DNA from 3 places in the Halomonas sediminis genome. Region 2 is predicted to be linked to each of the others. Evidence: predicted binding sites of a transcription regulator. Region 2 holds the regulator's gene; each other region holds the start of a gene.
The links. The regulator sigma-54, encoded in region 2, starts transcription at its own class of promoters, with help from an activator protein. The targets are predictions, from matches to a motif close to TGGCACNNNNNTTGCTNT.
Positions count from the first base shown of each region.

Region 1 (10,726 bases), 950 kb from region 2:
CTACCAGCGGGCACGCGGCACGCGAGTGCGAGCCGAACACCAGGAGGCTCTGGCCCGGGGTGAGGCACCGACCCTGTGGCGTCGGTTGGCGGCTCACCCTGTTCAGGTCCTGCTGGTGTTGATTGCCGTGGCATTGATCGGCGCAATTTCATTGCTGCCCTTCATGACCATGCTCAGTGACTGAAGGCTCAATCGCGATGGATCATAAGTGGCCGCGCTTGACATAAAACACCGCACCCTCATCGCCGGCACTGAGCGTGGGGGTAGCACCATCGGGCCAGCGTAGCCAGCTGCCGCTGGGGTAATGAGTGAGGGCGGCGGGGGCATGCGTCTTCAGCTCGCCTTCCAATACCAGAATTTCCTGACCTCCCTTGAGCGGGGAAAAGCTGACTTCGGTACCGGCTGCCCAGCGTTCCAGGCTGACACTTTCATTCTTGTGAGTATGCAGCACCTTATAGGCTACCCCGGGTTGCCGATCGGGCTGCCAAGGGGAAAGCGCGCAATTGCGGGCAAAATGCAGTGTGTCGCTGGGGTCGAATTGATGCAGCTTGACGAAAATCAAGGCACCACTGTCGCCTACCGCCGGCCTGTGCGAGGTGCCAATCGGGTTGCGCAGGTAACTGCCGGCAGGATAACGGCCGTGTTCGTCGGCAAACTCGCCTTCCAGAACCAGGATTTCTTCACCGCCTGGGTGCGTATGGGGCGAAAAATGGCTATTGGGAGGGTAGCGCACCAAGGAAGTAGCGCGGGCGACTTCTTCGCCTATGCGGTCAAGCCGCATGCGTTCCACTCCGGGTGAAGGGGAGTCTACCCAGTGATACTCAGCGGGCGTCACGCTGGCAAAATGAGAAAAATCGGCGTTTAGACGCATGGTGGCAGAGTCTCCGTGACCACGGCGGGAGCGTCAGTTTCCTTCAAGCGGCATCCTCGATGCAACCCCCTGATATAACGCGACATCGATACCTTGCCGACAAAAATGCCGCCCGAAGGCGGCGTTAACGCTTGTCACTGGCTCAGTGGCTGTGACCATGCTGATCGTCGTGATCCGGGTCAGCCAGCGCTGTATTAAGTGTTTGGGCATTATGGCGCATCATGCCCAGATAAGTGCTGGCTTCTCCTTCACTGGCCAAGGCATCGGTGTAGAGCGTACCGGCAACCGGCAGGCCGGTTTCCTCGGCCAGCTGATTGAGCACGGCGGGATTGGTCATGTTTTCATGAAACAATGCCTGAACATTTTGCTCACGAATCACATCGATCAGTTGCGCCATGTTGGTGGCGCTGGCCTCCGAGGCACTGGAAAGCCCAGCCGGTGACAAGAAGCGTACCCCGTAGGCAGAAGAGAAGTAGCTGAAGGAGTCGTGCCCGGTAATCACACTTGTCGAGGCGGGTATCTCACCGATCAACTGGTGAATTTCCTCATCGGTGGCTTCCAGCTCATTGATGTAACGCTCGGCATTCTCGCGATAAGTAGCGGCATTTTCAGGGTTGGCTTCGATCAGTCCATCCCGAATGTTAGTGACGTACACCTTACCCAAGGTCAGATCCTGCCAGGCGTGAGGGTCGTCGTCACCATGGGCATGGTCATCGTGAGCATCCGCATCCGCTGTATCGATACCTGCCGTCGCGGTCACCACTGGGCCGCTGTAATCGCTGGCTTCGATCAACCGCTCCATCCAACCTTCGAATTGCAGGCCGTTGAAGACCACCAAGTCCGCTTCCGAGAGCGCACGGGCATCGCCGGGGCTGGGCGAGTACGCATGGGTATCGCTATCCGGGCCGACCAGCGATGTCACCTCGACATGCTCGCCGCCTACGTTCTCCACCATGTCGGCAAGAATGCTGAAGCTGGTGGTTACCTGAACGCGTTCAGCGGCGATGGCCGCCGGCAGGGCAAGCATGGCGGAAAAACCGACCAGCCAACGTGAAGAGCAAAAGGAACGCATGTGTTTCTCCTGAAAGGGATGAGCTTAATGAGGGTCTTCCGCACCAAGCGGAATGACACGACGACGAAACTTGGCGGCCAAGCTGTGATGGCGCCCCACCAAGGCCGAAACGAGATAGCCGACCCCCGCCAGCAGAATAATGCTCGGCCCGGACGGCAGGTTGAAGTGATACGACACCAACAGCCCACCGGTGCTGGCGAGCATCGCCCAGACCACGGCAATGCCGATCAGCCCTTCCAGGCGCTTGCTCCAGAAGCGGGCGGTGGTGGCGGGCAGCATCATGAGGCCTACCGCCATCAAGGTGCCCAGCGTCTGGAAACCGGCGGTCAGGTTAAGTACCACCAAACCAAGAAATACCCCCTGGATCACGCCGCCGCGTATCCCTTGGCCGCGCAGAAACAAGGGGTCGAGGCACTCCACCACCATGGCGCGAAACAAGGTGGCTATCAGCACCACGATCAAGCTACTGATGCTCACGATCAGAATCAGCGCGGTGGTATTGACCGCCAGGATCGAACCAAACAGCACATGCGTCAGATCCACACTGCTGCCGCCGAGCGAGATCAACATCACCCCGGCCGCCAACGACATGATGAAGAAACTGGCCATCGCGGAATCTTCGCGATGGCCGGTCATCTGCGACACACTGCCAGCCAGCAGCGCCACCAACAGGCCGAACATGACCCCACCCAGGCTCATTACCGGCAGCGAAAACCCCGCCAGCAAGAAACCCAGCGCGATGCCGGGCAATATCGCGTGAGCCATGGCATCGCCGATCAGGCTCATGCCGCGCAATACCAGAAAGACACCCAACGGCGGAGCCGCCAGAGAAAGCGCCAAGCTGGCCACCAATGCCCGGCGCATGAAACCGTATTCGAAAGGACTGATAAACCAGCTATCAAGCAGAGCCAACATGAATGCTATCCGGAAAGGTGAGAGGCAGGCGCGGTGCCTTGGCGGGTTGGCCGGCATAGCGGCCAAGAATTTCCTTGGGTGACGCCCAGCGACCATGCCCGCCCGCCAGCATCAGTACTTCATCGGCCAGGCGCGAAAGCTGCTCCATGTCGTGCAACACCACCACCAGGGTGGCGCCGTCCTTGGCCATGTCGTGGAAGACGTCGATCAACACATCCACGGTTTCGATATCCACGTTGGCGAAGGGCTCATCCAGCAACAGAAGCTCGGCGCCTTGCATCAAGGTACGGCCGATCAGCGCCCGCTGGCGCTGGCCCCCGGAAAGCTCGCCCAACGGCCGGTGAGCCAGGTGGGAAATGCCCAGCCGCGCCATGATCTCGCGACCCTGGCGGTAATGCGCCGCGCAGTAACCCTTCAAGGCGCCGTGGCTGGGCCAGGTGCCGGTCATGATCAGTTCTTCCACGCTCATGGGGAAGGTCAGGTCCAGCGCCAGTTGCTGCGGCAGCCAGGCGCGCCGTTCCTTGGGAACGTCGCATATGATCTTGCCCCCCATCGGGCGAAGCTCCCCCATGATGGCCTGAATCAAGGTGCTCTTGCCCGCCCCGTTGGCGCCGATCAAGGCGGTGATGGCGCCATCCAGAAAGCGACCGTCGAGATGTTCCACCACCATCCGCCCGCTCTGCGCCAGCTGAAGGTCGTGCAGCCGTAGACGTGAGTTGTTTGCGTGCATCACGGCCACCATCCGTTAGCCCAGCCCACCAGCAACCACAGCATGGCCAGGGGGATCAGCGCTAACATCAGGCGGCGCGTGGCAGACAACGACATCAAGGAAAAATGGCAAGGGCCTTCTTCCCGGTGTCGGTGGGCACGGTGCACCATGAGAAGCATCCTCGTTCAGGTAATGAGAGAATTGCAGTAAGTTATAACATAACATTTGGTGCGAGCCAAACTCCGCTATTTTATCGCGCCGCGATGAAAGGGCATAGAGTGCAAGGGATTAGTTGATGCGCGTCAGTAGTAATTAAGCAAACGCTTCATCCCCACAGCCATGGGGATGATTCGTCGTTCGCTGCCGACAGGCAGCTCAGAAAAAGACCGCCGGTTATGGCGGTCGTCGCAAAGAAGGCGTGGGGCCGACAGTTGGGGGATCAAAGTGCAAGGGTGCTTTGAGAGGTACTTTAATGTACTGAATGCGCGTGGGGCAGGTTTGTAGACGTTGAAGTAAATCGTGGAGAGCGTTGTGGTCCAGTTCCGGATCAAAGCCGCCGATCTTCTCCAGCCAGCTACGCGTGACGGCAAAATAGTGGGGTAGCAAGAGGGTCTTGTTGAAAAAACGTTGCAGTAATCGTTCGAACAGGCCCGGGCGAGACATGCCGATCATCAACACATCCAGCTTATGAGCGTTTAACCGGGAAATGATTTTCGGCCAGGCAGCCGGGGTGGGGCAGCTTGGCTGGCAGGCAAATACAAACCAGTCGGCCTGGCTGCTCAGGGCGGCATGGTTCAAGCGTTCGCCCAGGGTGAGTTCGGGCGTCAGCAGGCATCGCACCTGGTAGCGGCTTTCCAGTTGCGAAAGACGCGGGTCGGGCTGGGATGTCGTCACCAAAAGCTGCACGTGAGAACTCTCCAGCGCTACTGAGTGCAATGCCCCCAGATGACGAGGAAGCATGGCGCCAGTCACTAAGGCATCTGTGATAAAACATAGAAGACCCATTGTGGCTGACTCCGTAGGGGGAAAGCTTGGGCGTAAATACGCTCTAGCGTAATTGATTGTAGTATTTGGTTTATTTGAGTATCAAGTTAAAGTTTTCCCGAGATTGTCACCATGGAAATTTTTAATTTGGCACTATTTTGGTGCAGTATGAGTTGTTGCTGAGTTTTTTTGGTGCATTGATAGGAAAGGATGAGGGATTAAATGCGCTAAAAGAGAGTGAGAAAAGCACTGAAATGGATGAGTTTATTTGTTTAAATATCTTAAAATCAGTTATTTATTATTTTTTAGTCGCTATTGGTGCATTTTTGGCACGAACCGTGCATTAATAAAGGCAGACGCTCAGCACGCATAGTCACATGACGTATGGCGTGCTAAAACAAGAGCCGATTTCTAACTACCCGATGGCTTCCTGGCACCATGACGCAGAAGCTGCGGTGAGATTGAACAATATCAACGAGTTGATTTGCTGAAAGCCACGCTCATACCGGAGAACACTATGTCAGCCAAGACCCTCGCGCTAATTGAAGAAAATGAGATCAGATGGGTGGATCTGCGCTTTACCGACACACGCGGTAAAGAACAGCACGTTACGATCCCCGCTCGCGATGTGGATGAAGAGTTTTTCGAGAACGGCCAGATGTTCGACGGGTCTTCCATCTCCGGCTGGAAGGGTATCAATGAGTCGGACATGATTCTGCGTCCGGAAGATGGCACCGCCTTCCTCGACCCCTTCACCGAAGATGCGACCCTGGTGCTGCGCTGCGACATCATCGAGCCGACCACCATGCAGGGCTACGAGCGCGACCCGCGTTCCATCGCCAAGCGTGCTGAAGCCTACCTGCAGTCTACCGGCATGGGCGACACCGCCTTTTTCGGTCCGGAACCTGAGTTCTTCATCTTCGACGAGGTGCATTGGAAGTCCGATATCGAAGGCTCCATGTACAAGATCACCTCCGAAGAAGGGGCCTGGTCGACGGATCGCACTATCGAAGGCGGCAACCTCGGCCACCGTCCGCGCCTTAAAGGTGGCTACTTCCCGGTTCCGCCGGTGGATAGCTTCCATGACCTGCGCGGCGCCATGTGTAACACCCTGGAAGCCATTGGTCAGACGGTGGAAGTGCATCACCACGAGGTGTCCAACGCCGGCCAGAATGAAATCGGCGTCAGGTTCAACACCTTGGTGAAGAAGGCCGACGAAGTTCAGGAAATGAAGTATGTGATCCACAACGTGGCACACGCCTACGGCAAGACCGCAACCTTCATGCCCAAGCCGCTGGTGGGTGACAACGGTTCCGGTATGCACATCCACCAGTCGTTCTGGAAAGAGGGTGTCAACCAGTTCGCCGGTGAGGAGTACGCGGGACTCTCCGAAATGGCGCTGTACTATATTGGGGGTGTCATCAAGCACGCCCGTGCCTTGAATGCCTTCACCAATGCGTCCACCAACTCCTACAAGCGCCTGGTGGCGGGTTTTGAAGCACCGGTCATGCTGGCCTACAGCGCGCGTAATCGCTCTGCGTCAATTCGTATTCCGTACACGGCAAGCCCCAAGGGCAAGCGCGTCGAAACTCGCTTCCCTGACCCGACCGCCAACCCTTACCTGGCGTTTGCGGCCCTGCTGATGGCGGGTATCGACGGCATCAAGAACAAGATTCATCCTGGTGATGCCATGGACAAGAATCTTTATGACCTGCCGCCGGAAGAAGGCAAGAAGGTGCCGACCGTGGCCTCGAGCCTCGATCAGGCGCTGGAAGCGCTGGACGCCGACCGTGCCTTCTTGACCGAAGGCGGTGTGTTCACCGATGACATGATCGATGCCTACATCGAGCTTCTGAGCGAAGATGTGGAACGTCTGCGCATGGCGACGCACCCGCTCGAGTTCGACATGTACTACAGCTGCTGATTCATCTTCATCGCTGCTGTTACGAGACCCTGCTTCGGCAGGGTCTTTGCGTTAGGATGCACTGTTATGGTGCGAAGGCTTAGGCGACAGGATTGCGTCAGTGACTAATATGTCCCCGTCGTTTAAATAAATAGGTCGGTCGTTTAAACAAACGGGTCTGTTGTTTAAACAAAATAGTGCTCAGCCCGTGGCCTACGACATAGCTGGCGTATTTTTTGCACTCTTATTGTCAGGATCTCTATTATCAGGACATCCGCTGCCGGTTTGGCATCGGCTTATTTCTCGTTAACCGAACGGTATTGCCATGACTCACCATGGGGACGCTTCCCCCGGCACGTCTCAGCCGACACTGCTTGGCGCGAGTGATATGTACAAACGCTTGCTGGATCATCTGACCACGGCGGTGTTGCTGCTCGACAGCGAACTCCGGGTGCGCTGGATGAACCCGGCAGCTGAAGCCTTGCTGGCGGTGAGCTTGAGCCGTATCTCGGGGTTCAGCCTGGATACGTTGCTGGGCAATGACGACAGCATCGATGCGATACTGGCTAAGGCACGGGATGCCTTCCATCCATTCACCCAGCGTGAAGCACGCCTGCGGCCGCTCAATGGCGAGCCATTGACCGTCGATTACACGGTGACGCCCTTATCGGAAGATGAATTACTGCTTGAGCTCGAGCCACGCGATCGCTTGATGCAGATTTCCCGTGAAGAAGCGCTGATGACCCGCCAGGAAACGATCAAGGTGCTGGCGCGAGGCCTGGCGCACGAGGTCAAGAACCCCCTGGGGGGAATTCGAGGGGCGGCGCAACTGCTCGAGCGCGACCTGCACGCCCCGGAATTGCGTGAATTCACCCATATCATCGTGGAGGAAGTCGACCGGCTACGCGATCTGGTGGACTCAATGCTCGGGCCTACTCACGTCATCAAGCACATGCCCCTCAATATTCACAAGGTGCTGGAACGGGTGCGTTCGCTGCTGCACGCCGAGTACCCGGATGTCGATATCCGCCGTGACTATGACCCCAGCTTGCCGGACCTTTCCGGCGATGAATCGCAGATGATCCAGGCCTTGTTGAATGTGGCACGCAACGCCGTTCAAGCGATGACCGATGCCGAAATGACCGCACCCGAACTGACCCTGCGTACCCGCGCTCGGCGCCAGTTCACCCTGGGGGCCGAACGCCATCGGCTAGTCTGTGAAGTGGGGGTGATCGATAACGGCCCCGGGGTGCCGGAAAGCCTGAGTGAGACGCTTTTCTACCCCATGGTGTCGGGGCGTGCCGAAGGCAGCGGGTTGGGGCTTTCCATCGCTCAATCGATTCTGCATCAACACCAAGGGTTGATCGAATGCGAGTCCGCCCCCGGGCATACCGAATTTCGTTTATTGATTCCGTTGGAGAAGCACCATGACTGAGGTGGCAGGCACTGATGTAGCCCGGGTAGTGATCGTGGACGATGATCGTGCTATTCGCTGGGTGCTGGAGCGCGCCTTGGCGCAACCGGACCTTGAGGTGGAATGCATTGCGCGGGCGGACACCTCCCTGACGCGGTTGATCGAGGATCCGCCGGATGTGCTGGTCACTGACATTCGCATGCCGGGCATCGATGGCCTGGACTTGATGGCCCGCCTGCGCCAGGCGCATCCGGATCTGCCGGTCATCGTGATGACGGCTCACTCGGACCTGGACAGCGCCGTGGCCTCCTATCAGGGCGGTGCCTTTGAGTACCTGCCCAAGCCGTTCGATGTCGACGAAGCCTTGGCGCTGGTACGCCGGGCGGTGGCTCATGCCCGCGAACGCCGGCGTCCGATTACGGTGCCGGAGGGCCTGAACACCGAAATCATCGGCGAAGCACCGGCCATGCAGGAAGTCTTTCGTGCCATCGGGCGGCTGTCGCATTCGCATATTACCGTACTGATCAACGGTGAATCGGGGACCGGCAAGGAGCGCGTGGCTCAGGCGCTGCACCAGCATAGTCCGCGTGCCGGCAAGCCGTTCATTGCCCTGAACATGGCGGCGATCCCGCGTGACCTGATCGAATCCGAGCTGTTCGGGCACGAAAAAGGGGCCTTCACCGGTGCCACCGCCCAGCGCCAGGGGCGGTTCGAGCAGGCCAATGGCGGCACCTTGTTTCTGGATGAAATCGGCGACATGCCGGCAGAGACGCAGACCCGCTTGCTGCGTGTGCTGGCTGACGGCGAGTTCTATCGGGTGGGCGGGCATCTCTCGGTCAAGGTGGACGTACGCATCATTGCCGCCACTCACCAGAATCTGGAAACCCTGGTCAATGAAGGCCGCTTTCGTGAAGACCTCTTCCATCGGCTTAACGTGATCCGTATCCATCTGCCCACGTTGGCGGAGCGCCGCGAGGACATTCCGCGTCTCATGCGGCATTTTCTGGCCGAAGCCGCCACCGAACTTTCCACCGAGATCAAGGTGCTGACCGCGGACGCCGAGGCGCATCTCACCCACCTGCCCTGGCCGGGGAACGTGCGCCAGCTGGAAAATACCTGCCGTTGGCTCACGGTGATGGCCTCCGGGCGTGAAGTGCTGGTGGAAGACTTGCCGCCGGAGCTGCGCGCTTCAAACCATAGCGAGGGGGAGCAAGGTGACTGGCGCAACGCTTTTCGAGAATGGGCCGACCATGCCCTGGCCGAAGGCCATACGCACCTGTTGGAAGAAGCGGTGCCGGATTTCGAGCGCATTCTGATCGAAACCGCGCTCAAGCATACCGGGGGGCGCAAAGGGGAGGCGGCTGAGCTTCTGGGCTGGGGGCGCAATACGCTGACCCGTAAGCTCAAGGCGTTATTGCCCGCCTTGGCGGATGAATGAGAGTGAGTGGCTCAATGAGTGAAGGACACTTGATCGTCCGGAACCCTATATCTAGTCGCTACTCTCGTCTGCCTCGTCCAAGACGTAAATGCCATCGGCGAGGCTTGCATCGGGCGGCTGACAGTCGTTGATGGCCAAGGGTAAAAGCGCCATTCGCCGGCTGATGCCCAAGTCTTGCAGTTGATGGGGGACGCCGTCGCCGTGGATGACATGACCGTAACCCATCAGGCCTACCGCCAGAGAACCGCTCTGTGCCGCCGTTGCCAAGCCATCGGCCATGGCCCTGTCCCAGGCCAGCTGCGCCTGGATGAAGCTCTCCAGGGCGGCACCCTCGTTCTTGTCTTGCACTTGCCCTTCCTGTTTTTCTTCTTCGTTTTCCGCAGCAGGATGGTGTTGAAAGATTTGCGTCAGTCGTTCGCGGTAGGCAGGGGTTGCGGCGCCAGGCGCCGTTATTGCGTGGCGCTCGGATGAGGGTACGGCCTGCCATCCTTCCTGGGCCAGGCGTTGGCGCAGCGCCGGTTGGATATTCAGCGCGACCAGCGGGACTTGCTGCATACGGGCGAAATGCAAGATAGGCAGATAAAGCTCAGCATCGATTCCCCACACCTCTTTCCAGTTGCTTTCGCGAATAAAGGCTTCTTCATCAAGCTCGCCCGCTACCCAGGCATCCAATACCGGTTGCACGTCGCGGGAAAGCATTTCCAGACCGATCACCATGTCGGAACGGTGCGCATATAGCCCGGCCAAGGTATGCAGCTGCCAGCGGTGATGGGCTTTCTCATCGTGGCGCTCCCCGAGCATCACCACTTCTTGCCGAGCGGCAGTGGCCAGCAATGTTTCGGGTGTCGTCAAGGCACCCTGCATGAACCACTGGCCCGGTGCCGGGCAGGGTTCACCCTCGGCTATGGCAGCGCCTGGCAATGCAGCGAGCATGGCGAGCATCAATACCGCGGTGGCTCGCCTCGGTATGCGAAAGCAATGGGGCATGCGAACTCCTGAGTCAGGATTTCTCCAACGACTGAATCTCGCTCAACAGAGCATTGGCCTCTTCAGTGAGGGTCGCATTGGCACGCATGTCGCCGTTGCGCGAGGCTTCCATGGCGGCCTGCAGTTTGCGTTCGTAGGCTTGCTGAAGCTTTTTCTTCGGGTCACGTTTGAAGATACTCAACATAAACTATTCCTCTCAATGGAGATCGTGAAATGTACACTCCTTGTAGAGGATTTTGGGGCCGCTGTCTAATGGTGGTTCATATTTTTTATTTTTCGCTTGCGGCCGGTTCCAGGCAGGTTTCCAAAAAGCGCCGGAAATCATCGAGTATCGTGTCCAGACTGGCATGCAGGCGATGATCATCATTCAGCAGGCGCAAGGGAAAGCAATAGGCCTGAGCATAGTCAATGATCGGCCCGGGAGGCACGATGT
Region 1 covers NZ_CP085246.1:218,627-229,352, forward strand. Annotated here, with positions in the region: gene LG290_RS01115 (DUF6164 family protein) at 1-184, shown strand, start outside; gene LG290_RS01120 (cupin domain-containing protein) at 203-871, opposite strand; gene LG290_RS01125 (metal ABC transporter solute-binding protein, Zn/Mn family) at 1,014-1,943, opposite strand; gene LG290_RS01130 (metal ABC transporter permease) at 1,968-2,858, opposite strand; gene LG290_RS01135 (metal ABC transporter ATP-binding protein) at 2,842-3,588, opposite strand; gene LG290_RS01140 (hypothetical protein) at 3,588-3,737, opposite strand; gene LG290_RS01145 (hypothetical protein) at 3,961-4,473, opposite strand; gene glnA (glutamate--ammonia ligase) at 5,069-6,475, shown strand; gene glnL (nitrogen regulation protein NR(II)) at 6,843-7,889, shown strand; gene ntrC (nitrogen regulation protein NR(I)) at 7,882-9,306, shown strand; gene LG290_RS01165 (ChaN family lipoprotein) at 9,358-10,293, opposite strand; gene LG290_RS01170 (DUF6435 family protein) at 10,307-10,477, opposite strand; gene LG290_RS01175 (YqiA/YcfP family alpha/beta fold hydrolase) at 10,563-10,726, opposite strand, start outside.
Region 1: a site for sigma-54 is predicted at 4,879-4,896, ahead of glnA (glutamate--ammonia ligase). Genes of this name have one in related genera too.

Region 2 (10,726 bases):
GTTGATTGATGAAATGACAGTGGCCGGCGACCAGGAAACTAGCTAGGCGTCTTCATCGAAGCGGGCGTCAAAGAGTTCCTGGATCGCTTCGAGTGCCTGTTCTGCATCGTCGCCTTCTGCGCTTATTGTAAGTTCAGTGCCACAGGGAGCGGCCAGCATCAAGAGAGCCATGATGTTGGCCGCATCTGCTTCTTGACTGGCTTTTTGAACGTGTACGCGTGCGTTGAAATCCTGGCAGCACTGCACCAGTTTGGTGGCAGCACGAGCATGCAGACCGCGTCGGTTGATAAGCGTCAGCTTGCGTTGAGGCACCGTATTTCCTTTATCTTGCGTGTGCGCTGAGTGGCGTTGATGTTGAGCCTTCATCACCGGTGAATTCTACCTGGCCTTTCTCGGCACTGAGAGTGTATTGCAGCCCCAGTTCGCGATGGCGCAGACTGATATTACCGTAATTATTCATGACTTGTCTGGCCAGGCGTTCGGCCATATAAACTGACCGATGCTGCCCACCGGTACAACCGATGGCCACCGTCATGTAACTGCGTTGACTGCTTTGATAAGCAGGTAGCCAACGTTCCAGCCAGTCATGGATATCGTTGTACATGCTATGGACGATGGGGAAGTCATCAAGAAATTCGATGATAGTGGCATCGCGTCCATTCGATTGACGTAGCCGAGGGTCCCAGTAGGGGTTGGGCAGGCAGCGTACGTCAAATACCAGATCGGCATCCAGGGGAACCCCACGCTTGTACCCAAACGACTCGAAGGTGAGCGCAAGCTGGTCACGTTGATGATGAGCCACCTGGTCGACAAGGCGGCGACGCAGGTCATGCACGGATAACCGCGAGGTGTCGATCATCAAGTCGGAAAGGTTGCGGATCTCGCTGAGAGCCTTTTCTTCCTCGGTGATGGCTTCTTCCAATGTCATGTCACTGTTGCGAGTCAATGGATGACGTCGGCGCGTCGCTGAGTAACGTTCCAGCAGGATACGGGCATCGGTGGTCAGGTAAATGACTTGGCAATCGATACCCCGTTCGCGCAATTCCATTAACAGGCTGGGAAAACGCTCCAATGCGTAGGGCAGGTTGCGTGCATCGATGCTCACCGCCAAATGGGTTCTTTCGCTTTCCTGAACCAGTTCATCCACCAGTGAACCCAGCAACATGGCGGGTAAGTTATCAATGGCGTAATAATCCAGGTCTTCCAAGGCTTGCAGAGCGATGGATTTTCCCGAGCCGGAGCGCCCGCTGATGATCACGAGTTGCATATGAATCTCCTGCTCCTGGCCAGGCGTCACCCTGCAGCGTCTAGTGAGGGGCTGCGAGGAGGCACGAAGGTATGACGGATAAGGTACTCGTAGGCTGATGCAGAAAACAATAACGTTCAGAACGTGAACAATAAAGTTCAGGAAACGTCCTGGTTTCGAATCGTCGCCATCAGTATGTCAAGCAGTTCGCGTTGGCTGGCACTCTTGCGTAACTGAGCACGGGTGTCCGCATCGTTCATGATCGTGGCTACCTGGCCGAGAAGCGCGAGGTGAGTGTCATCGGCTTGTTCCGGTACCAGCAACACAAACAGCAAGTCGACCGGGTCGCCGTCAATGGCGTCAAAATCCACCGGTTCGGCAAGCTTGAGAAAGCTGGCAATAGGCGCATCGCAGTGGGGACTGCGGGCATGAGGAATAGCGACTCCATTGCCGATTCCCGTACTGCCTAGGCGTTCTCTGCCAATGAGTCGACTGAAGACCTCTTGGCTATCCAGGCTCGGGGTATTCTGAGCAATGAAGGTGCTGAAAAATTCCAGTATACGCTTCTTGCTCCCCCCGGGCACGTCGTAAAGCACACGCTCGGGGGGCAGGATGGCTTCCAGTGACATCAGGTTAACGCACCCCGGCGCCTTGGGCGCGGGCTTGTGCTTTTTCCTTATGCTTGACGAGCTGGCGATCGATCTTATCCGCCAAGGCATCTATGGCAGCGTACATATCGACATCCGTGGCTTCGGCATGCAGTTCGTCAATACCGCCTGCATGCAGGGTACAGGCGGCTTGTTTACGTTCTTTTTCGACAGACAGGACTACTTGTACCGTGGTGATATTGTCGTAATGTCGCTCTACGCGAGCGAGCTTTTCATTGACATAGTCACGCAAGGCGTCAGTCAGTTCCACATGATGACCGGTGATATTGACTTGCATTGACGTACTCCTTCTCTGTCGGGCTGTGACTTGATTGTAACCCTTTTTCCTTTCAAGCAAAGCCCTTGGGAAAAGATTCTTGAATCTCATTGATTCAGCTCGGCTTATGCGTTGATTGCGGGCTTTGTTCAGGCTTTTTTCTGTAAGATCTTTTCTCGAGACTATCTTAATCGACGGCGTTCACTGGAAGGGGGGATTCCCATGGCTTCGCGGTATTTGGCGACTGTGCGACGTGCCACCTTGACGCCGTTTTCCTGTAGCAGTACCACGATTCGGCTATCGGAAAGGGGTTTGCCCGGAGGTTCTTCCTGAACCAGTTTCTTGAGCCGTGCGCGAATGGCGGTACTTGAATGGCTATCGCCCTGGCTTTCGCCGCCTCCCACCTGGCTGGAAAAAAAGTACTTGAGCTCGAAGACGCCACGCGGGGTATGGATGTATTTTTGCGTGGTTACTCGCGAGATGGTGGATTCGTGCATCTCAACGGCGTCGGCAATATCCGCCAGTATGAGGGGTTTCATGGCTTCCTCGCCATGCTCCAGAAAACCGATCTGCCGGATAATGATTTCGCGCCCTACGCGTAGCAGGGTGTCATTGCGGCTGGACAGGCTCTTGATCAACCAACGTGCTTCCTGGAGATGCTCCTTGAGGAACTGGTTATCGTGGCTCTTGTCAGCGCGCTTGATCAGGCTTGCGTAATCCGGTTGAATTCTCAACCGGGGAAGTGCCTCAGGGTTAAGCTCCAAGTGCCAGCCTTGCGCATCATGGCGGACTACCAGGTCGGGAATCACATAACTATCGGTCGTTTCGGAAAAGGCGCTGCCCGGCCGTGGGTCGAGACTTCGAATCAGATGAATGACCTCATTCAGCTGCTGGTCATCGAGACCCAGGCGGCGCTTGAGCAGGCGTAAATCGTCCTTGCCCAAGGCTTCCAGAAACTGACGCACCAGACGTCGTGCCTGGGGCAGCAACGGCGTCTCATCGGGTAACGTTGCCAGTTGAAGCATCAGGCATTCACGCAGATCTCGGGCGAAGACGCCGGTAGGCTCGAATTGTTGCAAGCGCAGCAGTATCCCTTCCACTTCTCGCAAGGTGATGTGCTCGACCTGCCCGCGCAATCCTTCGCGGATCTCGTTGAGCGTCTGGGTCAGGTAGCCATTGGTATCGAGGGCATCGATAAGACTTTCCGCTACCAGCTGTTCACGGTCGTCGAAATCAGTCATCGCGAGTTGCCAGAGCAAGCGGCTTTGGAGGCTTTGCCCAGCGGCCTGGCGTTCAAAATCCGGTCCTTCCGAAGTGCCGCCAACCATAGAACCCATGTCCTGGTAGGTATCCGACCAGTCGCTATCGACAGCAAGCTCGGTGGGGATATCCTCCGACCATTCCGGCTCGGGAGTTTCATTGACGGTTTGCTCGCCGAACTCATCCTCCTGTTCCAGCATCGGGTTGCTGTCGAGTGCCTGCTGAACTTCCTGTCGCAGATCAAGCGTGGATAACTGCAGCAGTGCAATGGCCTGTTGCAATTGCGGCGTCATGGTCAGCTGAGTACCCATGCGCAATTGAAGTGAGGCTTTCATGACCATAGGGAAGTCCCGCTTGCTTGATCGAAAGTTTTTACCCTAGTGCGAGCCACGACCTGACGCAACCCAGCTTTGGGTAATGATTAGCAATAAATATGCCACTAGGCTGGGAAAATATTGCCTATAAGCGGAAATCGGCACCTAGGTACACATCGCGTACTTGCTGGTTGTCTAAAATGCTTTGGGGAGGGCCATTGGCGATGATCTGGCCGTCGCCGACGATATAAGCCGTATCGCAGATGTCCAGGGTCTCACGCACGTTGTGGTCAGTGATCAAGACGCCTATATGGCGTGCCTTGAGCGCGCGGATAATGGTCTTGATCTCACCCACGGAAATAGGGTCGACTCCGGCAAAAGGTTCGTCGAGCAGTATGAACGCCGGTTCGGTAGCGAGCGCGCGGGCGATTTCCACGCGCCTGCGCTCACCACCGGAAAGGCTCATGCCCAGGTTGTCGCGTATATGGGTGACATGAAAGTCTTCGAGTAGCGCTTCCCGGCGCTGTTCGCGAGCGCTTCGATCAAGGTCCTTGCGCGTTTCCAGAATCGCCATGATGTTGTCGGCCACCGACAGCTTGCGAAATATCGAGGCTTCCTGAGGCAGATAGCCGATGCCGGCCATGGCGCGTTCGTGCATGGGGGCGCCACTGAGGTCATGCTCATCGATACTTACTTCGCCGGCATCGGCGCGTACCAGGCCGACGATCATATAAAAGGAAGTTGTCTTGCCGGCCCCATTAGGGCCCAGCAGTCCGACCACGCTACCCTGAGCGATCTCGAGACTGATATCCTTGACCACGCGCCGGCGCTTGTAGCTCTTGGCCAGATGGCGGGCATAAAGCGTTTTTATGCCAAGAGTAGACGCAGAAGCTTCACTATCGCCTGAGTGCACGGCTTGCCTCATTGTTGTTCGGGCTGCAGAGTCATGCGGATGCGTTGGGACTCCTGTCCTTCCACATCGGCGCGAGCCTGGATGACCTCTCGATCGATGAAGTATTCCAGGCGTCCTCCGGTGAAGCGGTCTCCGCCCTGAATCATTTCGGCTTTATCGATCAGTTCCACCCGGCGTTCGGCCACGTGAAAAATGACTGTGCGGGCATAACCTTCCAGAGGTTGATCCTGGCCTTCCGGGTGGTGACGAAGATAGGCGCGATCTCCGGTGGCGATAGCACGCGACAGTTCGCCTGCCGAGTTACGCTGAATTTTGACACGATCGCCTCTCAGGCGCATTTCGCCCTGACGAACTTCAACGTTACCGGCATATACCGCAGTACCGGTACGTTGATCCAGATCAAGACGGTCTGCCTCCACTTCGACCGGTGGAGGCGCTTGCTGGGCAAGTGCCACTGCCGGCAACAGGGCCAGGCTCAGCAGCGTGGCTTGCAGAAACGTTTTCATGGGGTTTCCTCTTGCTCGCGCGTTGCCGCTGGGTGGTAGCCTTGCACATCGCCGGTCAGGCGAACCTGGCTATCATTCAACCAGGTATCCATGCGCAAGGCGCGCATATGCTGGGGGGGATGTTGCAGCACCACCGGGGCGTCACTCCAGGCGTGAGCCTGACGGCTGTCATAATGCAACACTTCGCTATCCAGTTGCCAGCCGCTCTCAGGAGCGACCAGCCGAGCCGAGCCGCTGAGGGTCAAGTGATGAGCGGCGATGTCGACAGTGCCACTGTCGGCGCTGGCTAGCCATTCACGCCTTTTTTCGTCGAACAGCCTGGCTCTTGGCATCTCGACCTGGGTCAGGGAATCCTGGGGAATATGCACCAGATGGGGAGTGCGGATGGACTGCTGGATAAGCCCGTCGGCACCGAACAAGGTCATGTCGGCGCCTTCCAGTACATGGCTGGGTTCCTCGGCCTGGGCGGCGGGGTCCACCGCGACTTCCTGGGGTGCGCGAGGGTCCAGATAAACCAGCAACCCGCCGAGCAGGGCCACCATTCCGGCTATCCATAGCCAGCGCGGCAAGAAGGCTTGCCGGCTCATCTCAGCGACGGCCGTGCAGGTAGGTGTCTATGACGGCGCCCCAGTGCCCCTGCGCTTCGAGCAGGGTGTCGCAGATCTCGCGCACTGCACCATGCCCCCCATGGCGTTCGGTTACCCAGTCGGCATGTGACTGAATATAGGCAGGCGCGTGGGGTACGGTAATTCCGATGCCGGAACGTTTGATTGCCGCCAAGTCAGGCAGGTCATCGCCACAATAAGCTGCCTGATCGAGTTCGATCCCAAGGCGTTGACAGAGGTGGCGCAAGGTGGCGAGCTTATCCTCGCAGCCTTGGAACACATGAGAAATTCCCAGGGCGGCTGCACGCTGGCTGACCATTGGCGAATCACGTCCGGTAATCAGGGCGACATGAATGCCTGCGCGCTTGAGCAGTTTGAGGCCATGCCCATCCTGGGTATGAAAGGCCTTGATTTCGATACCATCGGCCTGAAAGTAGAGCCGGCCATCGGTCAGAACGCCATCCACATCCAGAGCGAGCAAGCGCACGCGGCGCAGATGGTCGAGTAAAGCAGGCGATAGGGCCATGGAACCTCCGATTGAAACGCTTCCAGGTAGAAGCATCTTTGAGTGAAAAGCCTTGTTAAATCACACCGCTGGCTAGAAGGTCGTGCATATGCAATGCGCCTACAGGATGTTCATGCTGGTCGACGACGGCCAAGGCCGTGATGCGGTTGTCTTCCATGATACGTACGGCTTCGGCGGCCAGCAGGTCAGGTGAAATGCGTTTGCCCGGACGGGTCATGACATCCTCCACGCTCAAGTTACGCAGATCATGGTGTTGATCCAGAGTGCGACGTAAATCACCGTCGGTATAGACGCCGGCCAACCGACCTTCCTTGTCTACCACGCAGGTAAATCCCAGCCCTTGTCGGGTGATTTCCAACAGAGCGTCACGCAGGGGGCTGCCCAGCGGCACCTGGGGTAAACGCGAACCGGCGTGCATCAAGTCCTTGACCCTGAGCAGGAGTCGTTTGCCCAGGCTTCCACCTGGGTGGGAAAGGGCAAAATCCTCGGCGGTGAAGCCGCGCGCTTCGAGTAAAGCCACGGCAAGTGCATCGCCCAGGGCCAATGCCGCCGTGGTGGAACTGGTGGGCGCGAGATCCAGCGGGCAGGCTTCTCGTTCCACGCCGCTGTCCAGATGGGCGTCGGCATGCCGTGCCAGGGTGGAACCGGGGCGCCCGGTCATGCTGATCAAGGGTGCGCCCATGCGCTTGAGCAAGGGCAGCAGAGCGGTCACTTCGCTGGTTTCACCGGAATTGGACAGGGCCAGCACGACATCACCACGGGTGATCATGCCTAGATCCCCATGGCTGGCTTCACCGGGATGAACGAAAAAAGCCGGGGTGCCGGTGCTGGCGAGAGTGGCGGCAATCTTGCCGGCAATATGCCCGGACTTGCCCATGCCGGTTACCACCACGCGTCCGGTACACGCCAGAATCAACTGACATGCCTGATCGAATCCGGTACCCAGTTTGCCGATCAAGGCGCCGATAGCCGCCTGCTCCACCATCAGGGTGCGCACAGCGCTTTCGCGTAGCAAGGAAGTGAGAGGGGCGGGCTGATTCATGGCGGATGGCTCAAGAAAGTGAATGAACGTCTGTACACAGGATAACATCCTCGAGGTGGGATGCCCGAAACGTAATAGCTGGATGTTTATCGCTTGACGCTAGCTATAAGGGTTAGGATACGATGTTCGATAATGTTTTTGAAATCTTGTTTTTGAAACTGTTAGTGAGCGGTTTTCTCATTCGCAACTATTCTATCGTCGACCTCGGCAATGACCTGCTGTCGACCTCAACTGCGCCATTTTCCGATAATGAGTCACCATGACTGACGTTCCTTTTGTTGAAATTGAAGATCTACACTTCACGTTCGGTGGGCGTGAAGTTTTTCGTGGCATCAACATGGCCATTCCCTACGGACGTATTACCGCCATCATGGGGCCGAGCGGGACCGGCAAAACCACCTTGCTCAAATTGATCGGAGGACAGCTGACGCCGGATAGTGGGCGGGTACTGATAGATGGTCAGGATGTACACCGCTTGTCACGCAAGGCCCTGTTCGAGCTGCGCAAGCGTATGGGCATGTTGTTTCAGAGCGGAGCACTGTTTTCCGATCTGGACGTGTTCGAAAACGTGGCTTTCCCGCTACGGGTACATACGGATTTACCTGAGCCAATGATCCGTGACTTGGTACTGCTGAAGCTTCAGTCAGTAGGCTTGCGTGGTGCCCGTACCTTGACCCCCGCTGAACTGTCGGGCGGCATGACGCGTCGGGTCGCCTTGGCGCGTGCCGTGGCGCTGGACCCGGAATTGATTCTCTACGATGAGCCTTTTGTCGGTCAGGACCCCATTTCCATGGGGGTATTGGTGGAATTGATCCGTCGCCTTAGCCAAGCGCTTGAACTGACGTCCATTGTGGTGTCCCACGACATCAAGGAAACCCTGTCGATCGCTGATTACGTTTACCTGATTTCCGATGGCAAGGTGGTGGCCGAAGGAACACCCAAGTCGCTGGATACCCATGCCGACCCTCGAGTGAGTCAGTTCGTGCATGGCGAACCTGATGGGCCGGTGCCGTTTCATTATCCGGCACCGGATTTCTATAGCGATATTCTTGACGATGCGACGGCATCCGGAGGCCATCCTTGAGTGAAAGTGGAATGACGAAAGGCATCGAAAGCCTTGCTCGCTGGGGTCGCAAGGGATGCGATGCTTCCGAGTCGCTGGGCCGCGCGGGGATTTTTCTCGCCCAGTCGGCAGTGGCGGTGCCTTCGCGTGAGGGGCTGCGCCTATGGCTGCATCAAGTATATTTCGTCGGTGTATTGTCGTTGGCGATTGTGCTGGTGTCGGGGCTGTTCATTGGCATGGTGCTGGCATTGCAAGGGTATACCATCCTGGTGGATTTCGGTGCCGAACAGGCGCTGGGGCAAATGGTGGCGCTGTCCTTGCTGAGGGAGTTGGCGCCTGTGGTCGCGGCGTTGCTGTTTGCCGGGCGAGCAGGGTCGGCCTTGACGGCGGAAATCGGCTTGATGAAAGCCACCGAGCAGCTCACCAGCATGGAGATGATCGGTGTCGACCCACTACGGCGTATCGTGGCTCCCCGATTGTGGGCCGGGTTCGTATCGCTACCCATACTTACCGTCGGCTTCAGTGTGGTCGGAATCTGGGGCGGATATTTGGTCGGGGTGGAATGGCTAGGCGTATTTGAAGGCTCTTATTGGAGCAATATGCAGGCCAGTGTTTCATTTCTTGATGATGTCGGCAACGGCATCATCAAAAGCCTGGTGTTTGCCTTGGTGGTGACCTGGATCGCAGTGTTTCAGGGCTACGATCTTGTGCCGACCTCAGAGGGTATTTCACGTGCGACGACACGTACCGTGGTGTATTCCTCACTGGCGGTACTGGGCCTCGATTTTGTGCTGACCGTGGTGATGTTCGGTGGTCTTTCTTGATTTTTTGGAGCATTTTTCAATGAAGCGCAGTAAGACAATGGAGTTAGGCGTGGGACTTTTCATGCTGGCCGGTATCCTTGGATTAGTGTTTCTGGGGTTGCGCGTCAGTGGCGTGACGCTCTCCGCCCCTGCCGAGTCCTTTCAATTGGAAGCCAACTTCGCCAATGTCGGCGGGTTGCGCCCGCGCGCGCGCGTCACCATGGCAGGAGTGACCGTGGGGAGGGTAGAAGCTATCGAACTGGATACCGAATGGTTCGATGCGCGAGTGACATTGCGCCTGGATGGCGAACTCGAGGGGCAGTTATCCCGTGATACCACTGCCGCCATACTCACTGCAGGCTTGCTGGGGGAGCAGTACGTGGGGTTGAGTGTGGGTGGCGACCCCGAAGTACTGGAGGCCGGCGATACCATTACCGATACTCAGTCTGCGCTGGTGCTTGAAGAACTAATTCAACAATTTATATCCAATATGGTCAGTGGTTGAAATTACCTTGTTTGATTGGCTTGTGCCCCAGGAGGGCTTATGAACATGAAACGTCATTTTTTGACCTTGCTAGCGATATTGCTGCTGGTAGTGCCATTGCACCTTCAGGCGCAAACGCCGAACCAGAGCCCGGAAGCATTGATTCGTGAAAATATTAACGATTTCATGAACGAGTTAGAGAAACGAGAAGATTATTACGCTGACAATATCGATGAACTCAAGGAGTTGGTTGAATCGAGTCTCGAAGAAGTGGCAGATTTCCGCTATATCGGGGCCAGCGTGATGGGTAGGTATTATCAGAACGCCACACCAGAACAGCGCAGGCGCTTTGCCGACATCTTTCGTCAGACATTGATTGATACCTACACCAAGGGCCTGGTGACATTCGATTATGATGAGCTGCGAGTGCTGGATACTCAGCAGCCGCAACGCCAAGAGGATCTGGCCAGCGTGGCAATGGAAATCGTGGCTACCGATGGCTCGGTATACCCGGTCAGCTACAGTCTGCGGCTTTCGAATGGCGAATGGCGTGTAGTGAATGTGATCGTCAATGGCATCAACTTGGGGTTAACATTCCGTAATCAGTTCGATCAAGCCATGCGTGACCATAATCGTGACTACGATGCGGTTATTAACAACTGGGCACCTGAGCTTGCCGTGGAAGAGCTTGAAGAAGGGAGAGGTGCGTGAGCTTGCTTCTTGAAGAGCCCGCATTTCGCTTGAACGCACAAGGCAATACCTTGTGCGTTCAAGGTGAGGTTGATGTTTCGGTGGCAGCGCGACTGGCTACTGCTGGAAGTCAATGGTTGAAGCAGCAAGCAGCCGGTACTGAAGTTAGCTTCGATTTCACTCAAGTTGAAAAAGCCAGCAGTGCCGCCTTGAGCGTGTTATTGCAATGGCTGCGGATCAGCCGTGATCAAAAGCTGCTTTTCCAAGAAGCTGCCTTGTCGCCGCCTCTGCGCCGACTGTCTGCCTTGGCTGAACTCGACAGCCTGATTGGCGTAACTGAGCCGTCGGAA
Region 2 covers NZ_CP085246.1:1,168,673-1,179,398, forward strand. Annotated here, with positions in the region: gene pmbA (metalloprotease PmbA) at 1-46, shown strand, start outside; gene LG290_RS05665 (HPr family phosphocarrier protein) at 43-312, opposite strand; gene rapZ (RNase adapter RapZ) at 323-1,267, opposite strand; gene ptsN (PTS IIA-like nitrogen regulatory protein PtsN) at 1,405-1,875, opposite strand; gene hpf (ribosome hibernation-promoting factor, HPF/YfiA family) at 1,880-2,191, opposite strand; gene LG290_RS05685 (RNA polymerase factor sigma-54) at 2,353-3,771, opposite strand; gene lptB (LPS export ABC transporter ATP-binding protein) at 3,890-4,669, opposite strand; gene lptA (lipopolysaccharide transport periplasmic protein LptA) at 4,666-5,163, opposite strand; gene lptC (LPS export ABC transporter periplasmic protein LptC) at 5,160-5,750, opposite strand; gene LG290_RS05705 (KdsC family phosphatase) at 5,752-6,294, opposite strand; gene LG290_RS05710 (KpsF/GutQ family sugar-phosphate isomerase) at 6,350-7,336, opposite strand; gene LG290_RS05715 (ABC transporter ATP-binding protein) at 7,596-8,420, shown strand; gene mlaE (lipid asymmetry maintenance ABC transporter permease subunit MlaE) at 8,432-9,223, shown strand; gene mlaD (outer membrane lipid asymmetry maintenance protein MlaD) at 9,243-9,707, shown strand; gene LG290_RS05730 (MlaC/ttg2D family ABC transporter substrate-binding protein) at 9,753-10,397, shown strand; gene LG290_RS05735 (STAS domain-containing protein) at 10,394-10,726, shown strand, end outside.

Region 3 (10,726 bases), 1.0 Mb from region 2:
GGGCTACCCCGGTGAAACAGCGTTCAGCACTACTGCGCCGCTGGTTTGAGTTGATTACGCAACACGCCGATGAGCTTGCTCGTCTGATGACATTAGAGCAAGGCAAGCCGTTGGCCGAGGCGCGGGGCGAAGTCACCTACGGCGCATCGTTTATCGAGTTTTTTGCCGAAGAAGCCAAGCGCATGGCCGGGGAAACGCTGCCCAGCCACGGGGCGGACAAGCGCTTGCTGGTGCTGCGCGAGCCGATCGGCGTGGTGGCGGCCATTACTCCGTGGAACTTCCCGCTGGCGATGATCACCCGTAAGTGCGCCCCGGCCCTGGCCGCTGGCTGCACCGTGGTGATAAAACCCGCCGAAGCCACGCCGCTCACCGCCCTGGCCGCCGCCTATTTGGCCCTCGAAGCCGGTCTGCCCCCCGGCACGCTCAACGTCGTTACTGCCTCTTCTCCGGCAGCCGTGGGTGACGTACTGACCACCGATTCGCGGGTGCGCAAAGTCTCGTTTACCGGCTCGACCCCGGTAGGTAAGCGCCTGCTCGCCCAGTGCGCCAGCACGGTGAAGAAAACCGCCATGGAACTGGGCGGCAATGCCCCGTTTATCGTGTTTGACGATGCTGATTTAGATGCCGCCGTGGAAGGCGCCATTGTTTCTAAATTCCGCAACGCCGGACAGACCTGCGTATGCACCAACCGCTTCCTGGTGCAGGACGGCATCTATGACGCCTTTGTCGCTAAGCTCACCGAGCGTGTGAAGGCGCTGAAAGTGGGTGACGGCTTGACCGAGGGCAGCAGCATTGGCCCGCTGATCAACCAGGCAGCAGTAGACAAGGTGCAGCGCCACGTAGACGACGCCGTAAACCAGGGCGCGCGCTTACTCTGCGGCGGCGAACCCCATGCCGCAGGCGAGCGTTTCTTTACGCCCACCGTGCTGGCCGATGTGACTACCCGCATGGCGGTGGCCGATGAAGAGACCTTCGGCCCCGTGGCACCAGTATTTCGCTTTAAGCGCGATGAAGAAGCCATTGAAATGGCCAACGCCACGCCGTTTGGCTTGGCGGCCTACTTCTACGCCACCGACTACCGTCGCATTTGGCACACCATGGAGCAGTTGGAGTACGGCATGGTGGGGGTCAATGAAGGGCTGATCTCCACCGAGCTGGCGCCGTTTGGCGGCGTAAAAGAGTCAGGGCTGGGCCGTGAAGGCTCTCATCATGGCTTGGATGAATTTACCGAACTGAAGTACGTCTGTGTCGGCGGTCTTTAAATAAAAAGGTAACGAGAAATGACAAACCAGGAACTGAACGCACTGAAAGACCGCTTCGTGGCCAACGGTGCCGCGACGCCGACCACCCAGTTTGCCGAGTACGCCGAAAACGCCGAACTGTGGGATGCCGACGGCAACCGCTGGATCGACTTTGCCGGTGGCATTGGCGTGCTTAACCTCGGCCATCGCCATCCGAAGATCGTCGCCGCGGTGGAAGCGCAGCTCAAGAAAGTCATGCACACCAGCGCGGCGGTGATTTCCTACGCGCCCTACGTGCAGCTGTGCCAAAAGCTCTGTGAATTGACACCCGTACGCGGCCCCGAACGCAAGGCGATGCTGGTCAATACCGGCGCCGAAGCGCTGGAAAACGCGGTGAAGATCGCCCGCGCGGCCACCGGGCGGACCGGCATCATCACCTTCGATGGCGCCTTCCATGGCCGCACCATGATGACCCTGGCGATGACCGGCAAGGTGCTGCCCTACAAGAACGACTTCGGTCCGATGCCGGGCGATGTGTTCCGCGCACCGTTCCCCAACCCGCTGCACGGTATCAGCGAAGAGGCCTCGCTGAACGCCATTCGCACGTTGTTCAAGACCGACATTGCCCCGCACCGCACCGCCGCCATTGTGATCGAGCCGGTACAGGGCGAGGGCGGCTTCTACATTGCCTCACCGGATTACCTCAAAGCGCTGCGGGCGCTGTGTGACGAGCACGGCATCTTGCTGATCGCCGATGAAGTGCAGTCGGGCTTTGCCCGCACCGGCAAGCTGTTTGCCCTGGAACACAGCGGCATCGAGGCGGATCTTCTGACCACCGCCAAGAGCCTGGCCAATGGCATGCCGCTGTCTGCGGTGGTAGGCACGGCCAAGCTCATGGATGCCTCCGGTCCTAACTCCCTGGGCGGCACCTACAGCGGCAACCCGCTTTCGTGTGCGGCAGCGCTGGCGGTGATCGAGGTTATCGAAGAGGAAGATATCCTGGCGCGTAGCGAGCAGATGGGCAAGATGCTGGCCGAGCGTTTTGCTGTTTGGGAGCAACGTTTACCCGCCGTGGCTCATGGTCGCCAGCTAGGCGCCATGGCCGCCTTTGAACTGCTCGATAGCGAAGGCAAACCTTCCCCAGAACTGACCCAGCAAGTGTGTGCCAAAGCGCGCGAGAAAGGCTTGATTCTTCTTTCCTGTGGCTTCTACGGCAACAGCATCCGGATTCTGGTACCGCTCACAGTGTCTTCCGCTGTACTGGAAGAGGGCTTGAGTATTATCGAGCAATCGCTGGAAGCCATCAGCTAATCCTCGGCTGCATCCTGCACATCACTCGCTGTTGGTTATTATTTGGCGACCTTGAGGCAGTAGCGCTGCAGCCTACGGACCACGCTGGATTGGCTGATGCCGAGTCGCTCGGCGATGGCATAGGTGCTCGGCAGCGTTTTGCTGAGCTCCTCAAGGGTTTCACGCTCCAGGCGGGCGAGATACTCTTTGAGTGTTTCGTGGGTTTCTAGCGAGGCGGCGCTGGGTAAGGGGGAGGCGCTCGGGACGCTTGTCGGGTGGTGCTCCGCCTGGGGATGGAAGGCGGGCACCTCGATTTGATCGGTGGGGCTTGAAAGCCAGGCTCTTTCCAGCCAGTTTTCAAGTTCGCGCACGTTGCCGGGCCAGTCGCTCCCCATTAACGTCGACCAAACCCGGGTATCGAGAATTTTTTGACGCCCATAGCGCTGATTGAGTCGTTTCAGGCAGGCTTCGACGAGGTCGGGAATATCCTCCCGGCGGTCGCGCAGTGGTGGCAGGGTGACGGGAATAACGTTGAGGCGGTAATAAAGATCCAGACGAAACAGCCCGGCTTCTACCTGCTTGCCCAGATTTTGATTGGTGGCCACCACCAGGCGAAAATCTACCCGACGTGGGCGCGTATCGCCTAAGCGGGTCAAGCTGCCATCTTGAATGACTTTGAGCAGTTTAGTCTGCATCAGCAGTGGCAACTCGCCGATTTCATCGAGAAATAGCGTGCCGCCTTCGGCTTGCTCCAATAGTCCCGCTTTGCCCTGCCGCGCCGCACCACTGAAGGCACCTGGCTGATAGCCGAACATCTCGGATTCGAATAGATTCTCGGGAATCGCTGCACAGTTGACCTCAATAAAAGGGCCGTCACAACGCTGACTCCAGCGGTGTAGCTGTTTGGCAAAGGCAGTCTTGCCGACACCGGATTCGCCGAGCATCAGAACGTTGGCGTCAGAAGGCGCGACCCGCTTAAGCAGTAGCGCAATTTCACGCATGATGTTGCTTCTCACCTGCAGGTTGTCGAGTGCGTCGTCCAGTGCCCGTTCTTCCGCATCGGGGGCTGCTTGGCTGCGCTTCAAATGTTCGCTAAAGCGTTTCTGCAGTAGGGCGTATTCGTCCTGTAGTAGCTGCAGGTCGGTTAAATCCCGCGAACGGCTGATGATGCGCTCAAGCTTGCCATTCACGAACACCGGGTAGGCGTCGGCGATGACGCGGCGGCCGGTCCCGGTCACCTGCATAAGCTGAGTTGGCTTGCGTGTGCGTATCACTTCCATGCTAATTGACGGCTTCAGCACGCCCGTGGCTTGCAACTGCTGGACGCTGCTGGAAAGCAGTTCTTCCCGGGATACCCCATAGACCGCTTCGGCCCCAGGGCTAATATCCAATATCTGCCCATCGCCACTGACAATGAAGAAGTGATCGTTGGCTGTCGCCACGATCGTCTGCAGCACGCATTTGTCGATTTCACTCATCGCAACACGCTCCTTAAGCGATTCAATTATGAATCGTCGATGCATTTTTGAATCAATGAATAGCTTATTTGATGCATTTTTGCATCGAATGGTGAGTAATCCTACCTGTTTTGCGGCCCCGACGTCTTGGCATGATCTGTGCATTGAAAGAGTCAGGGAGCGTTTAAAAGCGCTTGCAGAGCGACTCAATAATTTCAAAACAAGACCAAGGAGATGTGTATGTCGGAATTCAATCAGCCGCTGGGTGGTAATAGCATGCCGCGCTTTGCCGGCCCCGCCACCATGATGCGACTGCCCACCCAAGAGAATGCTGCCGGGCTGGATGCCGCTTTCATCGGCGTCCCGATGGATATTGGTACTTCTAACCGACCTGGTACCCGTCTTGGGCCGCGCCAGATCCGCGATGAGTCGCGCATGCTACGCCCCTATAACATGGCGACCCGCGCAGCACCCTTTGAAAGCCTGCAAGTGGCCGACATCGGTGACGTACCGATCAATACCTTTCATCTGCCGAAAAGTGTCGACATCATCACCGCGTTTTATGATGAGGTACTCCAACACAGCTGCATTCCGCTAACCCTCGGCGGCGAACACACCCTGACGCTGCCGATTCTGCGCGCCATGGCTAAAAAGCATGGCCCGGTGGGGTTGATTCATATCGATGCCCATGCCGATGTGAACGAGCATATGTTCGGCGAGCCGATTGCGCATGGCACGCCTTTTCGCCGTGCCCAGGAAGAAGGCTTATTGGCCCATGGAAAGGTGGTGCAAATTGGTCTGCGCGGGACTGGTTACGCGGCTGAGGATTTCGATTGGTGTCGCGAGCAGGGCTTTCGCGTCGTGCCCGCCGAGGAGTGCTGGTATCGCTCGCTAGCGCCGTTGATGGCGCAAGTACGCGAGCAGATGGGCGACATCCCGGTGTATATCAGCTTCGATATCGATGGCCTGGACCCCTCGGTTGCCCCTGGCACCGGTACGGTGGAAATGGGCGGGCTGACGTCCACCCAAGGGTTGGAAATTGTGCGTGGTGCGGCAGGCCTGAACATTGTGGGGGGAGACCTAGTGGAAGTGTCACCGCCCTATGACCCTAGCGGCAATACTGCGCTTATGGGCGCCACGCTGCTGTATGAAATGCTTTGTGTACTGCCGGGCGTGAAACGCGGTGATTAAGATGCGCGGCCAGACCAACACTACAACGATAATTCAATCTGAGGTGCCTTATGCCATCCTCCCTTGATACATCCGACGACATAGCACTTGAGGGCGCACCGCTCTCTCGGCATGGACTGATCAAGTTCCTGGTGCCATCGATACTTGGTGTTCTGCTGTTCCTGGTGCCGTTCTCGATGGGCGATACCATCAACATCGGCATGGGTTTCGCCGCCGATGGGCTCAAGGCCCTGCTGGGGGATACCCTGCCGGCCATTGCGACGGTAGTCCTCTGCCTGTCCGTGGTCCTGACCCTGGTGGTCAAGTCGACCCATCCTGGCTGGGCGAGCGAGGGTATGCTGAAGGATCTGTTCGACGTGGCGCCTGTGTGGGTCGTCATGCGAGCCCTTGGTGCGCTCTTCGCCTTGATGACCTACTTTCAGGTGGGTCCCGAGTTCGTTACCGCCCCCTTTACGGGTGGCGTGATGCTTAACGACCTGGCACCAGTGCTCCTGACCTTCTTCTTCTTCGCCGCCATACTGCTGCCTTTCCTGGTCGACTTCGGCTTCATGGAGTTCATCGGCAGCCTACTTCGCAAACCCTTCCGGTGGATCTTCGGGTTGCCGGGCCGAAGCGCCATCGATGCCACGGCCTCCTGGATGGGGTCGGGCACCGTGGGGGTACTGATCACCACCCAGCAGTACGAGAAGGGCTTCTATAATTGTCGAGAGGCGGCGGCCATCGCCACCAACTTCTCCATCGTTTCCATTGCCTTCGCGATCCTGGTGACCACCTTCATCGGCATCAACCACCTCTTCGTGCCTTTCTACCTGACGGTGGTGGTCGCCGGTCTGGTGGCGGCCGTGATCGTGCCGCGGTTACCTCCGTTGTCGCTCAAGCCGAACACCTACTATGAGCCGGTGGGCTGCCGCCTGCAGGAAGAGCGTACCGGTGACCAGGGGCTGCTGCGCTACAGTCTGGGCATGGCCGTGGCCCGCGCGGAGAAGGCTCCCGGTCCGCGGCAGCTGGTGCGCATCGCTCTGTTCAACGTCGCCGATATCTTCTTCGGCCTGCTGCCGCTGGTCATCGCCATCGGCACCGTGGCGCTGATCCTGGCCGAGTTCACGCCGATTTTCACCTGGCTGTCGATGCCCATGGTGCCGGTGCTGGAGTGGATGGGCGTGCCTGAAGCCGAGGCTGCGGCCCCCGCTACCCTGGTGGGCTTCGCCGACATGTTCCTGCCGGCGGTACTGGGCAGCAACATCGAGAGCGAGCTGACGCGCTTCGTGATCGCCTGCCTGTCGCTGACCCAGCTGGTCTACATGTCGGAAATCGGCGCTCTTCTGCTGAAGTCCAAGATCCCGCTGAAGCTGTGGGAGCTGGCGGCGATCTTCCTGATCCGCACCGCCATCACCTTGCCGATCATTGTCGTCATGGCCCATTGGCTAGTGGGATGAGGGACCTCCAAATGACCTGTGCAGAACTGCTCATTCGACTGCTGCGCGACACCTATGGGGTGGATACCATCTTCGGTATCCCCGGGGTGCACACCGTCGAGCTCTATCGTGGCCTGGAAGGGAGCGAGGCCGCTGACATCCGCCACGTCACCCCCCGCCACGAGCAGGGTGCGGGTTTCATGGCCGACGGCTATGCCCGCGCCAGTGGCCAGCCGGGTGTTTGCCTGATTATCACCGGGCCCGGGATGACCAATATTGCCACCGCCATGGGTCAGGCCCTTGCCGATTCCATTCCCATGCTGGTGATCTCCAGCGTGAACCGCCGCGATACCTTGGGGCTGGGTCAGGGACGCCTGCACGAATTGCCCAGTCAGCAGCAGATGATCAGTGGTGTGGCACGCTTTAGCCATACACTGCTGGACGCCAGTACCTTGCCAGACGTGCTGGCCCGGGCCTTTGCCGTGTTCAACGGCGCGCGGCCGGGGCCGGTGCATATTGAAATCCCCATCGATTTATTCGATGTGCCGGTTAGCGTGCCTGCCAGTTGGCAAGCGCCTAGGCTTTATCGCGCTGCACCCGACCCCGAGGGGCTTGCCGAGGCCGCCCGCTTATTAAAAATGGCGAAACAGCCATTGGTGCTGCTGGGCGGCGGCTGCGTGGCAGCGCCGGAAGCAGCGCGGGCATTGGTCGAGCAGCTTGATGCCCCCGCGGTGACCACCATCAACGCCAAGGGGCTGTTAGGGCGCAACCACCCCTTGGATCTGGGTGCTAACGCCGCGTTGCCTGCGGTACGCGAGCTGGCGGCCAGCGCCGATGTGATTCTGGCAGTGGGTACCGAGCTGGGCGAGACCGACTACGACGTGGTGTTTGACGGTGGCTTTCACCTCAATGGCACGCTGATTCGTATTGATCTCGACCCCGAACAGCTGGTGCGTAATCAGCGCGTGACGCTGGGGCTGGTGGGCGATGCCGGGCGCAGTCTAGAGCTTCTGCTTGCTCACTTCCCCGAGCCATTAGCGCGCAACGGCGCCCAGCGCACGGCGGCGGCGTTGAGCGCGCTTAATCTGCCAAGCGATCCTGCCTTTAGCGACTTCGTGCCGCTATATGCAACGCTGGCCGAACTCCTGCCCGAGGCGATACTGGTGGGTGACTCAACGGCCCCGGTGTATGCCGGCAATCATTTGGTCTCGCAGCCAGCGCCCAGGCGCTACTTCAATGCCTCAACCGGCTACGGCACCTTGGGTTATGGGCTGCCGGCGGCGTTAGGAGCGCAGCTGGCACGGGCGGATCTGCCGGTGGTGGCGCTCGTCGGCGATGGCGGGGTGATGTTTACGCTCTCGGAAATGGCAACGGCAGTAGAGGAGCGCCTGCCGGTGGTGATTGTGCTGTGGCACAACGCGGGCTATGAAGAGATTCGCCGCTACATGGATGCCAACGGTGTTGCCCGCTTGGGCGTGGATATTCAGGCGCCGAACTTTCTCACCCTGGCTGAAGGTTTTGGTTGCCCCGGCTTACGGGTGGAAAGCCCCGCAGCATTTGCCGAGGCATTAGCCGATCGTGTACCCACCAAGCCGTTATTGATCGAAATAAATGCCGCTGCTTGGCAGCGTGCGTGCGCATTTTCAGACTAGGATACTTCCATGCAGTCACTCAGCCAGCAGTTTATCAACCAACAATTTATCAACAACCAGTGGGTGCCTTCGGCGGGCACCCGCCAACTCGACGTGATGAACCCCTACCGCGAAGAGCGTATTGCCCAAGTCACCGCGGGGGATGCGCAGGATGTGGAGGCTGCCGTGCAAGCTGCACAGCAGGCGCAGCCCGCCTGGCAAGTGCTGGGCGGTACCGCACGTGCAGGGTATCTCGATGGATTTGCCGATGCGCTGGAAGCTCGTCGGGAGGTACTCATCACGCTTTCGGCGACCAACAACGGCAAACCATTGGTGGAAGCCGGGATTGATCTGGACGATGCAATTGCCTGCTATCGCTACTACGCCCAGCAGGCCAATGCGCTGGATACCCGCCAAGGCGAATTGGTCAGTGTGGCAATGGAGGGCGTTGAAGCGCGCATCTATCACGATCCCGTCGGTGTGGTGGGGCTGATTACACCGTGGAATTTCCCGCTGGTGACCAGCGCTTGGAAGTTGGCGCCCGCTTTGGCGGCCGGTTGTACCGCGGTGCTAAAACCTTCGGAGGTCACGCCACTTCCCGAGCAAGTGCTGGCGGAGATTGCCTTGGAAATCGGCCTGCCCGCTGGGGTGTTAAACTTGTTAAATGGTGATGGTGAGGGCATCGGCGCGCCGCTGACCAACCACCCTGGCGTGGATAAAATTTCCTTTACGGGCAGTAACCGAATAGGTGAAGCGGTGATGCAGGCAGCCGCTGCCCGTACTGCCAGTGTGTCGCTAGAGCTAGGGGGGAAATCGCCGATTCTGGTGATGGAAGACGCCGACCCCGCCCAAGCCGCCGACTGGGTAATGGCCGGCATCTACTTCAATGCCGGGCAAATTTGTTCCGCAACTTCACGATTATTGGTGCACGAAAGCGTGGCGGAGGCACTCTACGCCGCCCTTGCCGAGCGTATGGATGCCTTAACGCTGGGTGACCCGCTCGCCGAAGGCACCGACTTAGGGCCACTAACCAGCGCCAAGCAGCGCGATGCGGTACAGCTCTATTTAGGCCTTGCCGAACAGGAAGGGTTAACACCGGTGCGCGATGGAAAACACCGCACGCTGCCCTCCCAAGGCTACTTTCTGGCGCCCACGCTCTACCGCGACGTACCGGTGGAAAGCCGCTTATGGCAGGAGGAGATTTTCGGACCGGTGCTGTGCGCGCGCAGCGTGACAAGCGAAGAAGAAGCGATACGGCTGGCGAACGATAGTGCCTATGGCCTGGCAGCAACGGTGATTAGTGGCGACCCCGAACGGGCACGCCGTATTGGCCGCCAGCTCAAGGCCGGTAGCATCTGGTACAACAGCGAGCAACTTGTGCTGCCCGAAACCGCCTGGGGCGGCTTCAAGCGTAGCGGTATTGGCCACGAACTTGGCCCTTGGGGGTTAAGTGCTTACCTGGAAGTGAAGCATGTGGTGGGGCCTTTAGATAGTTAACGCCAAGACCTGCAGGTGTAATGCCCAGCGATTTATTTCGTCCGGAGATTCAGCGGGTTCTTCCTCAGCGTCGAATACCGATGGTGTGTCTGGCCAATTCCGGCCAAGCATCGGCATTGGCCTGGGGCAACGTAGCGATGGCCGCCTCGACGGGTGCAGGGAAGGGCGCCGGACGCCCGGCCTCGCTGTCGATGCCCATCAGCATCTGCTCGCTGGTGGCCAGCAGGTTCCCTTCAACGTCACAAAGTTCAAAGAAGACATGCAGTCGCTTGGCGTCGTGGTCGAGCAGCGTCGCGCTGACCTGTAAAGGCTGACCCTCATGGGCCTCGCAGCGGTAGCAGAGGTGGGTTTCCAGGGTGTAGAGGGTGTAGCCGTGCTGCTTGCGGCCTTCTTCATCCAGGCCAATATGATCCATCAGCGCCTCCACTGCCAAGGAGAACACCCTGGCGTATTCGGCGTCGTTCATATGGCCGTTATAGTCGACCCATTCGGGGGCGACGTGGCTTTCCAGAATCATCATCAGATGCGTCCCTCCAGGCCCTCGGCTTCGGGCCAGTATTTCTGTGTCAATGCGAGCAGCTCCACCAGAAAGTTATCCCGGCGTCGGTCAAGCTCAGACACCAGGCGGCCAGCGGCCTGATATTGGCAGCCTTCCACTACCCGGTCGATCAGTTCATCGGTGGTGGCCACGCCGTCCTCGGCCAGGCCCAGGCGCTCAAGCGACGGCCAGCCGTTGCCGATGCCCCCGGTACCGATGACAGAAAGTTGATGGCTCATGCATTACCTCCTGCGATATCCCCAGCTATCTTGCCGGTGTGCGGATTATGTAGCCCGAGATGCTCACGAGTCTCAGCAGGTGTCATTACGCGGGTGCCGAGGTTCTCGATAAGGGTGGCGGCTTTCTCCACCAGCTGACCGTTGCTGGCCAGCACTCCCTTCTTCAGATAAAGGTTGTCTTCCAGGCCGACCCGGGCATGGCCACCCAGCAGTACTGCCTGGGCCAC
Region 3 covers NZ_CP085246.1:2,186,816-2,197,541, reverse strand. Annotated here, with positions in the region: gene LG290_RS10460 (NAD-dependent succinate-semialdehyde dehydrogenase) at 1-1,262, shown strand, start outside; gene gabT (4-aminobutyrate--2-oxoglutarate transaminase) at 1,281-2,552, shown strand; gene LG290_RS10450 (sigma-54 interaction domain-containing protein) at 2,591-4,009, opposite strand; gene speB (agmatinase) at 4,229-5,179, shown strand; gene LG290_RS10440 (YjiH family protein) at 5,230-6,615, shown strand; gene LG290_RS10435 (5-guanidino-2-oxopentanoate decarboxylase) at 6,627-8,246, shown strand; gene LG290_RS10430 (aldehyde dehydrogenase family protein) at 8,256-9,722, shown strand; gene LG290_RS10425 (thioesterase family protein) at 9,787-10,242, opposite strand; partial or broken gene LG290_RS10420 (L-carnitine dehydrogenase) at 10,242-10,499, opposite strand; gene LG290_RS10415 (beta-keto acid cleavage family enzyme) at 10,496-10,726, opposite strand, start outside.
Region 3: a site for sigma-54 is predicted at 4,137-4,154, ahead of speB (agmatinase). Genes of this name have one in related genera too.